DNA from 4 places in the Bradyrhizobium sp. Ken64 genome. Region 2 is predicted to be linked to each of the others. Evidence: predicted binding sites of a transcription regulator. Region 2 holds the regulator's gene; each other region holds the start of a gene.
The links. Region 2 encodes PhoB, which activates phosphate uptake and scavenging genes when phosphate is short. Its sites were predicted from a motif close to TGTCATNNANCTGTCAT; they were not measured.

Region 1: the regulator PhoB is predicted to act here: its motif matches at 1,411-1,427, upstream of AC0L2F_RS21615 (YdcH family protein).
Region 3: the regulator PhoB is predicted to act here: its motif matches at 1,541-1,557, upstream of phnC (phosphonate ABC transporter ATP-binding protein).
Region 4: the regulator PhoB is predicted to act here: its motif matches at 1,736-1,752, upstream of AC0L2F_RS20515 (Orn/Lys/Arg family decarboxylase).

What each region holds. Positions count from the first base shown of each region.
Region 1 covers NZ_JBVVPA010000013.1:103,975-107,458, forward strand. The annotation lists gene AC0L2F_RS21595 (GGDEF domain-containing protein) at 1-365, shown strand, start outside; gene AC0L2F_RS21600 (hypothetical protein) at 366-617, opposite strand; gene AC0L2F_RS21605 (hypothetical protein) at 641-859, opposite strand; gene AC0L2F_RS21610 (YdcH family protein) at 978-1,184, opposite strand; gene AC0L2F_RS21615 (YdcH family protein) at 1,512-1,691, shown strand; gene AC0L2F_RS21620 (NAD(P)/FAD-dependent oxidoreductase) at 1,855-2,958, opposite strand; gene AC0L2F_RS21625 (sensor domain-containing protein) at 3,161-3,484, shown strand, end outside.
Region 2 covers NZ_JBVVPA010000056.1:111-3,594, reverse strand. The annotation lists gene AC0L2F_RS35450 (GcrA family cell cycle regulator) at 188-700, shown strand; gene phoB (phosphate regulon transcriptional regulator PhoB) at 905-1,612, opposite strand; gene phoU (phosphate signaling complex protein PhoU) at 1,627-2,343, opposite strand; gene pstB (phosphate ABC transporter ATP-binding protein PstB) at 2,354-3,178, opposite strand; partial or broken gene AC0L2F_RS35430 (ABC transporter permease subunit) at 3,175-3,484, opposite strand, start outside.
Region 3 covers NZ_JBVVPA010000001.1:625,713-629,196, reverse strand. The annotation lists gene AC0L2F_RS03155 (alpha-D-ribose 1-methylphosphonate 5-triphosphate diphosphatase) at 1-815, opposite strand, end outside; gene AC0L2F_RS03150 (LbetaH domain-containing protein) at 812-1,495, opposite strand; gene phnC (phosphonate ABC transporter ATP-binding protein) at 1,679-2,488, shown strand; gene phnD (phosphonate ABC transporter substrate-binding protein) at 2,552-3,484, shown strand, end outside.
Region 4 covers NZ_JBVVPA010000012.1:87,118-90,601, forward strand. The annotation lists gene AC0L2F_RS20515 (Orn/Lys/Arg family decarboxylase) at 1-1,691, opposite strand, end outside; gene AC0L2F_RS20520 (xanthine dehydrogenase family protein molybdopterin-binding subunit) at 1,795-3,484, opposite strand, start outside.

The DNA of each region.
Region 1 (3,484 bases), on a different contig from region 2:
CGATCAACGATTCCTTCGGCCATGCGGCCGGCGACGAGGTGCTGAAGGCGATTGCCACCACGCTGACGCGGCAGATCCGCGCCTCCGACGTGGTCGGCCGGCTCGGCGGCGACGAGTTCGCGCTGCTGCTCTGGAATCTCAGCGAGACCGACGCCAAGGCGAAGGCCGCAGCCTTCGAGCAGGCCATCGACGAATTGTCCTTTGTCTTTCGCGGCCAGCACGTGAGCGCGGGTGCTTCCGCCGGCGTTGCCCTGCTTGGGGTGCAGTCCGACGCCGCGCGCGCCCTGGAGGAGGCCGATGCCGCGATGTACGTGCGCAAGGCGCACCGGCGGCACGAGCCGCGCATCAGGCTCGTCAGCAGCTAGTCAAAGCGTGCCGAGGTCTTTCGGTACGTCGCCGAAGCTGCGGAGCAGTTTGGCGTCACCGAATTCGCCGGTCATGGGATCGCCGCTGCGGCTGAACGCGACCGCGCCGGTGTGGCCGGCGCCGTGCGACATAATCTCGGCGCGCCGTAGCGCGGCCGCCGCGCTCTGGCATTCCTCGGCCGCACCTGCGACCGGCGATCCGTCCTCGTCGGTCAGGAAGGGTAATGCAACGTAATAGGTGACATCGGACATGGTCGGCTCCGATAGCTGACAGCTCAGGCGGCGCTGCTCTTGCTCCGCATCTTGCTGCGCGAGGTCTCCGGAATGCACCCGGCGGAAACCGCCGCCTGCAATTCCTCCAGCTCGGCCTCCAGATATTCATTGGCCATGATCAGCGCCTTGATGGTGCTGCGCAGATTGCCGTCGCACATCGCGATCGCCTGATCGCAGGCTTGTTCATAATGGCTGTTGTCGAGAAGGGCGGTTGCCGACATCTGCGTGTTCCTTGGACGGTTTCCCCGGGGGCTTGGGTGCTCAAATGTTCTTATTTTGTTCCTTTCGAGTCAAGCGGATTTACGTGCCGGGGGGGGCCGCCAAGTTTCTACCTGTGGATCAGGCGATGATGTCGGGCGTGATCTGGTCTTCGATGAACGCGATACGGTCACGCAACAACAGCTTGCGTTTCTTCAACCGCTGCAACCGCAACAGGTCGGGGGCGGGCGATTGATGCAGTGCATCGATCGCCACATCGAGATCTCGGTGTTCCTGGTGCAACCGGGCGAGCTCGGATTCGAGTTCGCGCGCATCTTCATTGGTCATGTCTGCGGTGGCCGAAAAACCGATAGGCGTGAGATTAAGGCTGTGGATGCCCTGTGGAAACTATCGTCCTTGCGCGCCGTGATCGCAAGCGATCTCCGGCTGTCCCGCGTCGATCTCCCGCGAGATATTTCTGCGGTCGCTCCGGCGTTGCGCAAGCGCATTGATATCACGGATTTTTCCCGCGTGGTTCCCTTACTCACGCTTCGTTACATATGTATTTTCAAAAATGACACTGCGACGACGGATACCCATCGACAGAACGAATCGGTGATGTACACTTCGTCGTCCGGTCGAATCCAAGGTTCACCCCTACCGAGGAGGTTTCGAATGACAATTCAGGCACATCTGGTTGAATTGGAACGGAAGCACAAAACTCTCGAAAACGAATTGCACGAAGCTCTCGTGCACCTTTCAACAGACGACCTGCAAATTGTTGAGTTGAAGCGCCGGAAGTTGATGGTCAAGGACCAGATCGAGCGTCTCAGGCACGGCGACACGCTCCACTAGTAACCCCGTAACAGCGTAGAGTTGATCGCACCCTTTCCGCAGGGATGGGAGCCTTTGCGCTCATCCCTGCTGCGAGGCGCCCACGTGCAAGGATTTGCGCGGCTCTAGCTTCTTGCCTGGACGCGGTTCTTTAAGCGCACCCAGAATCCCCTTCGCCTCGAAACTAGCTATTTGCGAGTTCGGCGACGTGATCCGCGATCGCGAGCGACGACGTCAATCCGGGCGACTCGATGCCGAACAGATTGATCAGGCCTTCGACGCCGTGATCGCGCGGGCCCTGCATCAAGAAATCCTGCGTGGCCACCGCCGGCGGCACGATCTTCGGGCGGATGCCCGAATAGCTCGGCATGAGCGCGCCGTCAGGCAGCGTCGGCCAGTATTTGCGGATCGCCGGATAGAAGCGCTCGGCGCGTGACGGGTCGACCTCATAGTCGATGGTCTCGATCCACTCGACGTCGGGGCCGAAACGGGCCTGCCCTGCCATGTCCAGCGTCAGATGCACTCCTAGGCCACCGGGCTCTGGCACCGGATAGATCAGGCGCGAGAACGGTGCCCTGGCATTGCAGCTGAAGTAGTTTCCCTTGGCGAGGTAGGCCGTCGGGATCCGATCCAGCGGCATGCCCTCGATGTTGCGCGCCACCGTGGTCGCCGAGAGCCCGGCGGCGTTGACGAGGAGGCTGCATTGCAGGGTCATCGGCGCTTCGCCGCCCGCCTCGATCTCGATGACGCCGGCGGTCGCCTTGGCACGGATCAGCGGGGTGTGGAACGCGAAGGCCGCGCCCGCATCCTCGGCTTCGCCGCGCAGCGAGAGCATGTAGGCGTGGCTGTCGATGATGCCGGTCGACGGCGACAGCAGCGCGGCGTCGCAGGCGAGCGCCGGCTCCAGCGCACGTGCCGCATCGCCCGCGAGCAGCTGCATGTCGAGCACGCCGTTGGCCTCGGCATGCGCCTTGATCGATTGCAGCTTCTCGGTCTCTTTCGGATTGGTCGCGACGATCAGCTTGCCGCAATTCCTGTGCGGGATGCCGCGCTCGGAACAGTAACGGTAGAGCGCGTGCTTGCCGTCGACGCACATGCGCGCCATCCAGCTTCCGGCGCGATAGTAGATGCCGGCATGGATCACCTCGCTGTTGCGCGAGGAGGTGATGGTGCCAATAGCCTCGGCTTCCTCGAGCACGACCACCTCGCGCCCGGCTTGCGCCAGCTTTCGAGCCACTGCGAGCCCGATCACGCCGGCTCCGATGACGACGCAATCGACCCTATCCATGGTTGTGCAGGACGTCCGCTCGAAGCGACGATGGCCTCACGCCTGGGGACGGCGGCGCGGGGGCGTTTTCCGTTAAGGAAGAATTTATCATGTCAGGGCAATTGCCGTATTTGATGCCACATTTTTCCGTTGCGCGTACAGGCGTTTACCCGATCCAAACCCGCGAGACCAGACAATCCGACGTTGAAATCGCGGGTGGCTGATGGCTGAGAAGAACTGGCACGCGGGCAGCGCGCTTCCGATTGCGGTGCAGGCCGTCGCGTGCCTGGCCGCAGCGGTAGCGCCTGCGCGCGCCTTTGCCCTCTCCGACAGCTTCACTCCTCCGAGCTATCTCGGCGAGCTCAATCCCGACGTGATCTGGGAAGCCCTGATCGCGGGTGTCGTGATCTGCTCGTTCCTCGTCGCGATCGCGCTGTGGATCCATTCCTCGCTGCGCCGGACCAGGCGCCTGCAGCTGCGGCGCAATGCCTTCGTCTCCTCCGCGATGAACAATCTCAACCAGGGCGTGGTGATGACGGATGCGCAG
Region 2 (3,484 bases):
GATTGTCAGATACGACATCTCGTGCAGTGGTTCTGATCTTTAAGTCCTTATGTACCGGCGTAAACGTTCGGGCGTTCAAGACGCGCCCGGCGAGCCTTAAGGGATTCTGGCGGCACGGGTTTTTGAAGGCTTAGGCATTCGCTGCGAGGCCCCAGGATGGCTGGCGCGCAGCGAGGGAAAGGGTGCAATGACGGTTTTGACCTGGTCCGATGATCGCGTCGAGCAGCTGAAAAAGCTCTGGGAGGCCGGACTTTCGGCCAGCCAGATCGCGGCGGAGCTCGGCAATGTGACCCGCAATGCCGTGATCGGCAAAGTGCACAGGCTCGGCCTTTCGGGCCGCGCCAAGAGCCCATCATCGGCAGCGCCCCGGCCGCGCAAGGCGCGCCCCGCGCAGCACATGATGCGGGTGAGCCGCCCGATCTCGCGCGGCAACACCGCGCTGGCGCAGGCGTTTGAGGTCGAGGCGGAGCCGGATCCGGTCACCTACGACAACGTGGTGCCGATGAGCCAGCGGCTGTCGCTGCTGGAATTGAACGAGGCGACCTGCCACTGGCCGGTCGGCGATCCGTCGAGCCCGGACTTCTTCTTCTGCGGTGGACGGGCGCTGTCCGGCCTGCCCTATTGCGCCCAGCACTCGCGCGTCGCGTACCAGCCGGCGTCGGATCGGCGCCGCGCACCGGTGAAGCCGGGTCCGCGCTAATCCGGCAAGTCGTCGCGCGAAGACAGTTCAATTGTAGTGTCGTCCTGGCGAAAGCCAGGACCCATACTCCGAGCACGCAGTTGTTGCGCGAAAGGGGTCACTCCGAGTCTTCGCCAAACCACTCCCTGTGGTTATGGGTCCCGGATCAGCGCTCGCTTCGCTCGCTTGTCCGGGATGACGGCTGAGAACCTCAAGCCTGCAACCCTACACCTGCTCCGCCTTCGCGAAGCGATCATCCAGCGCGTAACCGGCGCCGCGGACGGTGCGGATCGGGTCCTGCTCGCGGCCGAGATTGAGCAGCTTGCGCAGGCGGCCGATATGCACGTCGACGGTGCGCTCGTCGATATAGATGTCGCGGCCCCAGACGCTGTCGAGCAGTTGCTCGCGCGAGAACACCCGCCCCGGGTGCTCCAGGAAGAACTCCAGCAGGCGATATTCGGTCGGACCGAGATCGATCGGCCGGCCCGAGCGCGCCACGCGGCGCTTGTCGCGGTCGAGCTCGATGTCGCCAAAAGCAAGGACGGTGGCGAGCCGCTCCGGGCTTGCGCGCCGCAGCAGGCCCTTCACGCGCGCCAGCAGCTCCGGCACCGAGAACGGCTTGACGATGTAATCGTCGGCGCCGGTCGCAAGACCCCGCACCCGCTCGCTCTCCTCGCCGCGCGCGGTGAGCATGATGATCGGGAGCTGCTTGGTCTCGGGACGGGTGCGCAGCCGCCGGCACAATTCGATGCCTGACAGGCCCGGCAGCATCCAGTCGAGCACGATCAGATCGGGGATGTGCTCCTTGAGGCGGGTGTCGGCGTCGTCGCCGCGCATCACCGTCTCGACGTCATAGCCGTCGCCTTCGAGGTTGTAGCGGAGAAGCTCGGTCAGGGCTTCCTCGTCCTCAACCACCATAATGCGTGCGCCCATCGGGTCGTCGCTCCTTAAGTGTTCGGTACCGTGTTGGCGAAGGTCGTCATGTCGCCCTTCGGCCGCTTGTCGGTGATCGCCTGGCCCTCGATCATGTAGAACACGGTCTCGGCGATGTTGGTGGCGTGGTCGCCGATCCGCTCGATGTTCTTGGCGCAGAACATCAAATGGATACAGAACGAGATGTTGCGCGGATCCTCCATCATGTAGGTGAGGAGCTCGCGGAACAGCGAGGTGCAGATGGCGTCGACTTCCTCGTCGCCCTTCCACACCGCCATCGCCGCTGGCAGATCATGCGCGGCATAGGCGTCCAGCACCGACTTGACCTGCTGCTGCACGAGGTCGGTCATGTGCTCGAGGCCGCGGAACAGCTTGAGCGGATGGAAGTCCGTCTCCAGCGCCGCGACGCGCTTACCCATGTTCTTGGCGAGGTCGCCGATGCGCTCGAGATCGGTCGCGACGCGCATGGCGCCAACGATCTCGCGCAGATCGACCGCCATCGGCTGGCGGCGGGCGATGGTGAGCACCGCGCGCTCCTCGATGCGCTTCTGCAGCGCGTCGAGCTCGGTGTCGGTTGCGACGACGCGCTGCCCGAGCGGGACGTCGCGGCGGATCAGTGCGTCGACGGACTCGACGATCATGCGTTCGGCGATCCCGCCCATCTCCGCAACCAGGCGGGTGAGTTCCTGGAGGTCGGTGTCGAAAGCCTTTGCGGTATGTTCGGAAGCCATGTCGCGTCTCCTAGCCGAACCGGCCGGTGATGTAATCCTGCGTGCGCCGGTCGGTCGGCGACGTGAAGATCTTGCTGGTATCGTCGAACTCGATCAGCTCGCCGAGATACATGAAGGCGGTCTTGTCTGAGACGCGCGCCGCCTGCTGCATGTTATGGGTGACGATCGCGATCGTGTAGTCCTCGGACAGCTCCTGGATCAGCTCCTCGACCTTGGCGGTCGAGATCGGGTCGAGCGCCGAACAGGGTTCGTCGAACAGGATCACCTCGGGCCGCACCGCGACGGTGCGGGCGATGCAGAGGCGCTGCTGCTGGCCGCCGGAGAGCGACAGGCCGGAGGCGTTGAGCTTGTCCTTGACCTCGTTCCACAGCGCGCCGCCGCGCAGCGCCTTCTCGACGCGGCCGTCCATCTCGGACTTCGAGATCTTCTCATAGAGACGGATGCCGAACGCAATGTTCTCGTAGATCGTCATCGGGAACGGCGTCGGCTTCTGGAACACCATGCCGACGCGGGCGCGCAGCAGATTGAGGTCCAGCTTGCCGTCGAGGATGTTGGTCTGGTCGAGCATGAGCTGACCGGTGGCGCGCTGGCCGGGATAGAGGTCGTACATCCGGTTGAAGATGCGCAGCAGGGTCGACTTGCCGCAGCCCGACGGACCGATGAACGCCGTGACGCGATTGGCGCCGAGCGTCAGGTTGATGTTCTTCAGCGCGTGGTGCTCGCCGTAATAGAAGTTCAGGTTGCGCACCGTCACCTTCGGAGGCGCCTCCGGCAGCGCCGCCGTCTGCGGCAGACCCCCGGCCGCGCTCATCGACGATAATGAAAGATCACTCATTTTGCGGTCCTCTCGGCGCCAAGGATGCGCGCGCCAATATTCAGGGCAAGAACGGTCAGGGTGATGAGCAGCGCCCCGCTCCACGCCAACTGCTTCCAGTAGGCATAGGGGCTCTGCACGAAGTTGTTGATGGTGACAGGCAGGTTCGCCATCGTCTTGTTCAGGCCGAGGCTGAAGAACTGGTTCGACAGCGCGGTGAACAGCAACGGCGCGGTTTCACCGGCGACGCGAGCGGTCGCGAGCAGCACGCCGGTGATGAGACCCGATCGGGCAGCACGATAGGCGATCCGCTTGATCACCAGCGAA
Region 3 (3,484 bases), on a different contig from region 2:
TTCGGCGCACCGTAGACGATGGCGTCTCCGTGGCTTGCTGCCGCCCGCGCCGTCTCCTCGTTGATCGGAAACTCAGCGATCGCCACGCCCATCGCGCGAAAGCCCTCGCGCACCGCCGGCGTCGCATCGTCATGCGAGAGCATCCGAACCTCGGCGGCGCGGGCCGCCGCAGCCAGCCGTGACACGGAAGCCGGGACCTCGCTGGCGCGCGAAAGCACGTGTCCGACCAGCCGATCGAATTCTTCGCCCGACAGGCCGGTACGCTCCACCATGCGGTTGCGCTTGCGGGGCTTGGCCATGTCCCCCACCGTTCCGTCCATGTGGTCGTTGAAGGCGAACAGGTCGACGCGGCCCTCGCTGAGCCACTGGCTGATCTCGGCTTCGGCGCCGAGATTGTAGGTCTCGTGGCGCAGGTGAAAGCGGGTGTCGGCGGCGAATTGCGGACGCTGCCGTTCGATCGCCTCCATCAGGCCGCGCGCATTGTCAGCGCTGCGCAGGCCCGGCTCCCACGAACAGGTCGTGGCGTGAAACACCGTGGTGATGCCGTTGCTGATGGCCTGGCGGTCGCTGTCGGCCAGCGCCACGTCGATCGGGAAGTCGACCCCGGCGCGCGGCATCATCTGCCGCTCGAAGGCATCGCCATGCAGATCGACGATGCCCGGCAGCACCAGCAGCTCGCGCGCGTCGATCGCCAGCGGTGCCCGGCTGCGCGATGCATCGATCTCGGTGATGTCCTGGCCGGACAGGGCAAGAGAGGTTTCGACCAGCTCGGAGCCGATCAGGGTCCGGCCGCCCTCAAGGAAAATGTCTGTCACGCGACCGCGCTTGATTTGCTGCCAAGAGAATTGTTGAGAGAATTGTTGAGAGAACGTCCTCGTGATTCATATGTCGCGAGGAAATCTTCAATCCCGAGCTTGCGGAAATCGGGCAGTGCTGCACGCAACTTGTCGTGATCCCAATCCCACCAGGCGAGGCTGGCGAGTCGCCCGGCGATGTCTTCCGAAAAGCGGCGGCGCACGATGCGCGCCGGATTGCCGGCAACGATGGTGTAGGCCGGCACGTCCTTGGTGACGATGGCGCCGGCCGCGACCACCGCGCCGGTGCCGATGTTGCGGCCCGGCAGCACGACCGCGCCATGGCCGATCCAGACGTCATGGCCGATATGGACGTGATGCTGGCGCCGCCAGTCGAAGAATTCCGTGTCGTCGCTTTCGCCTTCGAAATAGGCGCTCGAACGATAGGTGAAGTGCGCCTGCGTGGCGCGGTGCATCGGGTGATTGCCCGGATTGACTCGCGTCATCGCCGCGATCGAGCAGAATCTTCCGATGGTGGTGTAGGTGATCTGGGCGTCGTTCACGACATAGGAGTAATCGCCCATCGTCACCTCGTGCAGGATCGTGCGCGCGCCGACCTCGGTGTAGACCCCAAGCCTGGTGTCGTGCAGCCTGGCCGAGGGATCGATGGTCGGCTGGACCGAAAGAACTTTGGCGGCCATGTTGCATCCAAACGAGAGGGCGGGCGTTTTTCTTCGAGCGGCTTGATGACAATGTCATGACGACGCGATGACAGGGCAAGAACAGTGGATGAGGTGTGTAGGATCGCCGCACCGCAACGTCAGTGTCACACAAGTGTCAAGCGCCGGCGTTAGCGGTGGGCCCCAGCTACTCTGGAGCCCTGCATGCTGGTGGTTGAAGGTCTGACGTGTCGCTTCGGCGTGAAGGCCGCGGTGGACGACGCCTCGTTTCAAGTCTCTCCCGGCGGCTTTGTCGGCGTGATCGGACGGTCCGGCGCCGGCAAGTCGACCCTGCTGCGGACCATCAACCGTCTTGCGGCCCCTTCGCAGGGCCGCATCCTGTTCGACGGCCTCGACGTCACCGCGCTGCGCGGCAAGGAGCTGCGGCAGTGGCGGGCGCGCTCGGCGATGATCTTTCAGCAGTTCAATCTGGTCGGTCGGCTCGATGTCCTCACCAACGTCCTGATGGGACGGCTTGCGACGATGCCGGCCTGGCGCTCGCTGACGCAAACCTGGCCCGAGCAGGACAAGGCGCTGGCGATGTCCGCGCTCGAGCAGTTCGACATCGCCCCGCTCGCAGCCCAGCGCGCCGACCAGCTCTCCGGCGGCCAGCAGCAGCGCGTGGCGATCGCCCGCGCGCTGGTGCAGCAGCCCGACATCATCCTCGCCGACGAGCCGATCGCCTCGCTCGATCCGCGCAACACCAAGATCGTGATGGATGCGCTGCTGCGCATCAACAAGCACTTCGGCATCACCGTGCTCTGCAATCTGCATTCGCTCGACCTGGCGCGCGGCTATTGCGACCGCCTGATCGGCATGGCGCAGGGGCGTGTGGTGTTCGACGGCGCGCCGGCCGAGTTGACCGAGCACGTTGCGCGCGAGCTTTACGACCTCGAAGCCACCGATGTCATGGGTGGTGCACCTGTGCCGGCGCCCGAGGGCATCCCGGCGCTTGGAACGGCCGCGGCCGCCTGAGCGGCGCCGCATCGATAGTCACCAGTTTTGCGTCAACCGACCCCAACCGATGAAGAGGGTATCATGATCACTCGCAGATTGATTCTTGCCGGCGCCGCCGCGCTCGCGTTCACGACGTCAGCCTCCGCCGAGGACTGGAAGGCCAAATATCCCGAACTGACCTTCGCGGTCGTCCCGGCCGAAAACGCCTCCGGGGTCACCGAGCGCTGGGCGCCCTTCGTGAGCTATCTCTCCAAGGAGCTCGGCGTGAAGGTCACTCTGCGGATCGCCAACGACTACGCCGCGGTGATCGAAGGCCAGCGCGCCGGCAACATCCACATCGCCAGCTACGGCTCGGCGTCGTTCGCTCGCGCCCGCCTGACCGGCGTCAAGACCGACGCCTTCGCCAACGATATCAACGCGGACGGCTCGACCGGCTACTACTCGGTGTTCTTCGTCAAGGCGAACAGTCCCTACAAGAGCGTCGATCAGCTCAAGGGCAAGAACCTCGGCCTGGTCGACCCGAATTCGACCTCCGGCAACAACGTGCCGCGCTTCGAGCTCGACAAGATGGGCATCGCGGACGCCGACAGCTATTTCGGCAAGGTCGTTTTCACCGGCAGCCACGAGAACGCGATCCTGGCGCTGGCACAGGGCACTGTCGACGTCGCCGCCAACCAGTGGACCAGCGACGACGATTCCACGCTGGCCCAGATGCTGACCAAGCACATGCTGAAGAACGCCGACGGCTCGGCGATGAAGAAGGACGATTTCCGCATCATCCACAAGTCGGCGCCGATCATCAACGGCCCCTATGCCTACAATTCCGATCTGCCGGAAGACGCCAAAGCTGCGATCGCAAAGGCGTTCTTCGATGCGCCGGCCAAGGACAAGGCCGCCTTCGACCGTCTCTCCGACGGCCAGAAGAAGGGCTTTCACCCCGCCACCACCAAGGATTGGGATGGCACGATCGAACTGATCAAGTTCGTCGATGCGCTGCGTAAGAAGAAGGCGTCC
Region 4 (3,484 bases), on a different contig from region 2:
CCGGGCGTGAGCAGCGTCAGCTTGTTCGGATCGGTCATGGCGAAGCCTTCGCTGAGGCCAGGGAAGCCATGCCAGGCGCTGTCGGGGGAGAGCTGCCACAGCGCAGGATTGGTGGCGAGCTCGTCGGTGGAGAGTGTTTCCCAGGCGACGTTGTGCGAAGCGCCGGCGTGGCTGACATCGGGGATGGCGACGCGATCGGGGACGAAGGGTTCGAAGAACCAGCGCCTGTCCGGATTCTGCTCCTTCTCCTCGAACTCCCTGCGCATCGCGCGGATCTTCTTGCGCAGCTCGATGCCGAGCCGGATGGTGTCGTCCCACAGCACTTCGCCGGAGCGGCCCTTCATCATCTGCGCGCCGACGTCGAGCGAGGCGAACAGCGGGTAGAATGGCGACGTGGAAGCGTGCTGCATGAAACTTTCATTGAAGCGGCGGTGCTCGACGCGTCGCTTCTGGCCGCGGATGTGACGATCCTTGATGTGGATTTGGGATGCCTGCGAGAAGCTCGCAAGCTGCTTGTGGGTCGACTGCGTCGCGATGATCCCGGGTGCCTCGGGGGGAAGGTTCGCCAGCCCCATGGCGAAGCGGCCCGCATAGAGCGGGTGGAACTTCATGAAGCCGGCCCAGGCCTCGTCGAACAGGATGTACTCGCAGAGATGGCCGATGCGCTTCAAGATCATCTCGGCGCTGTGGATGGTGCCGTCATAGGTGCACTGCTCGACCACGGCGACGCGGAACGGCCGTTCCTTGCGCCAGGCGTCCTTGTCCGTGACCAGGGGATGATTGCGGATTGCCTCGCGCAAGGCTTTCTCGTCCAGCATGTCCCAGCGCATCGGGCCGATCAGGCCCCAGGCATTGCGGATGGTCGGCACGTAGACCGGGACGCCGCCATTGATCATCAGCGCGCCATGATGGGCGGCCTTGTGATTGTTGCGGTCGAACAGTACGAGATCGCCGTCGGTGACGAGGGCGCCGAGCGCAACCTTGTTCGAGGTCGAGGTTCCATTGAGCACGAAGTAGGTCTTTTCCGCGCCAAAGATCTGGGCGGCTTCCTTCTGTGCCTTCAACGCCGGTCCTTCATGGGTGAGGAGGTCGCCCAGGTCGAGCACGGAATTGTCGAGATCGTCGCGGAACACGGACTCGCCGAGATGTTCGACGAAGACCCGTCCGATGGGGCTGCGGTTGTAGAACACGCCGCCATTGTGGCCCGGACAGGTCCAGAGCTGGTTGCCCTCCTCGGCATAGTCGACCAGCGCGCCGAAGAACGGCGTCTTCAGCGTCTCCGCATATTGCTTCAGACGGCTGATCAGGTTCTTGGCGATGAAGGTCGGTGTCTCCTCCGACAGGAAGACATAACCGTCGATGAAGTCGAGCACCTCGACCGGGAGATCCTCGAACCGCTTGCGCCGGATCAGGAGGATGATCGGGAAATCGAGGCCGCGTCGCCGCATCAAATTGATCAGCGCCGAGGTCTTGCCCTCCAAGCCCTTCTTGCCCCAATCCACCACCATGCAGCCGATCGCGGCATCGGTCTGCACCGCCATCTCCGCGTCCTCCAGCTTGCGGGCGCGAACGACCTCGAAGCCGGAACGCTGGATCTCCTCGATGATCTGGTTGAAGCGCACACCTTCGAGGTCGTCGGCGTCGAACACAGGTGCGGCGAACAGGAAGTTGAAGCGCTTGAAATAGTCCATTGTCCATCCCGAATGTGCGAGACCGACAGGTCTCGACACATTTGATGACAGCTGGATGACAGGGGGCGCGGTCCCGAGTGGGCCGGGTCGGATGACCGGCGGCTCAGTCGAGCAGCTTGTCCAGTGTGATCGGGAAGCGGCGGATGCGTTTGCCGGTGGCATGATAGACGGCGTTCGCGATCGCGGCGGGGACGCCGACGATGCCGATCTCGCCCAATCCCTTGATGCCGAGCTTGTTGATACGATTGTCCGGCTCGTCGACGAAGATCACGTCGATGTCGTGAACATCTGCATTCACGGGAATGTGGTACTCGGCGATGTTGGCGTTCATGATCCGGCCAAAGCGGTGATCCATCACCGTCTCCTCGTGCAGTGCCATCCCGATTCCCCAGACCACGCTGCCCATGATCTGGCTGCGGCCAGTCTTGGTGTTGAGAATCCGCCCGGCCGCGACGGCGCTCACGACCCGCGTCACGCGGATGACGCCCAGCTCTTCGTCCACCTTGACCTCGGCAAAGACGGCTGAATGGGTATTGCGCGCGTGCTTCTTGTCCTCACCGAACTGGTTGAGCTTTTCCTTCTCGATGCGTTCGACGCCGCCATGGCGCATCGCGTCGGCGATCGAGACCGCACGGCTGGTGTCGCTGGCCCCGGCAATGCTGCCGTCGATCAGGACCGTATCGGCCAACTCGGCGCCGGCAAGCGGCGAGCCTGGGATTTTCCCGGCCAGACCTAACAGCTCCTTGCGCACCTCCTCGGCGGCTGCGAGCACCGCATGTGCGCTCGAGGCGGCCATCCAGGAGCCGCCCTCGACCGGCGCCTGCGGCAGACTGGAATCTGCGAGCCTGACGCTGATGTTCTCGATCGGCAGGCCCAGCGCATCGGCCGCGACCTGCGCGACAATGGTGTAGGTGCCGGTGCCGATGTCGGATGCGGCGCAGGACACCTCGGCATGTCCGTTCGACGTCAGCACGATACGGACGGCGACCGGCATCTGCAGTGCTTCCCACACCCCCGTCGCCATGCCCCAGCCGACCAGATCCTTGCCGTCGCGCATCGAGCGCGGTGCAGGATTGCGTTTGCTCCAGCCGAAGGCGTCCGCGCCGCGCGCGTAGCATCCGCGCAACTGCTTGCTGGTGTAGGGCAGGTTTTCGCTCTGGTCGCGATCCGAGTAGCACTTCAGCCGCAGTTCGATCGGGTCGAGCTTGAGTGCCACGGCGAGCTCGTCCATCGCGCATTCGAGCGCGCAGACGCCCGACGCCGCGCCCGGTGCGCGCATGTCGCAGGGCGTGGAGACGTCAAGGTGAACCAGCTTGTGGGAGAAGCGGCTGTTCGGGCTCTTGTAAAGCTGTTCGGCCCAGCCGGTATCGTTGCGTGCAAAATCCTCATAGCGCGAGGTGACGGCAGTGGCCTCGTGCGTGACCGCATCGAGCGTACCATCTGATTTCGCGCCCAGCGCGACGCGTTCGATGGTCATCGGCCGGTAGCCGAGCCCGTACATCTGCTGCCGCGTCAGCACGACGCGAACGGACCGCTTCAGCGCGAGCGCGCCGAGCGTTGCCAGTACCACCTGATATTGCGGCCGCAAGCCGGAGCCGAAGGCGCCGCCGACGTATGGCGAGACCACGCGAATGTCATCGGGCTTCTTGTCGAACACGCTGCAGAGAAATTTGTGGACGTTCTGGACGCCTTGGGTCTTGTCGTAGATCGTGAGCTTGCCACTGCTGTCCCAGACCGCCGTGGTCGCATAGAGCTCCGTCGGGTTGTGATGCTCGGTCGGTATCACGTAGTCC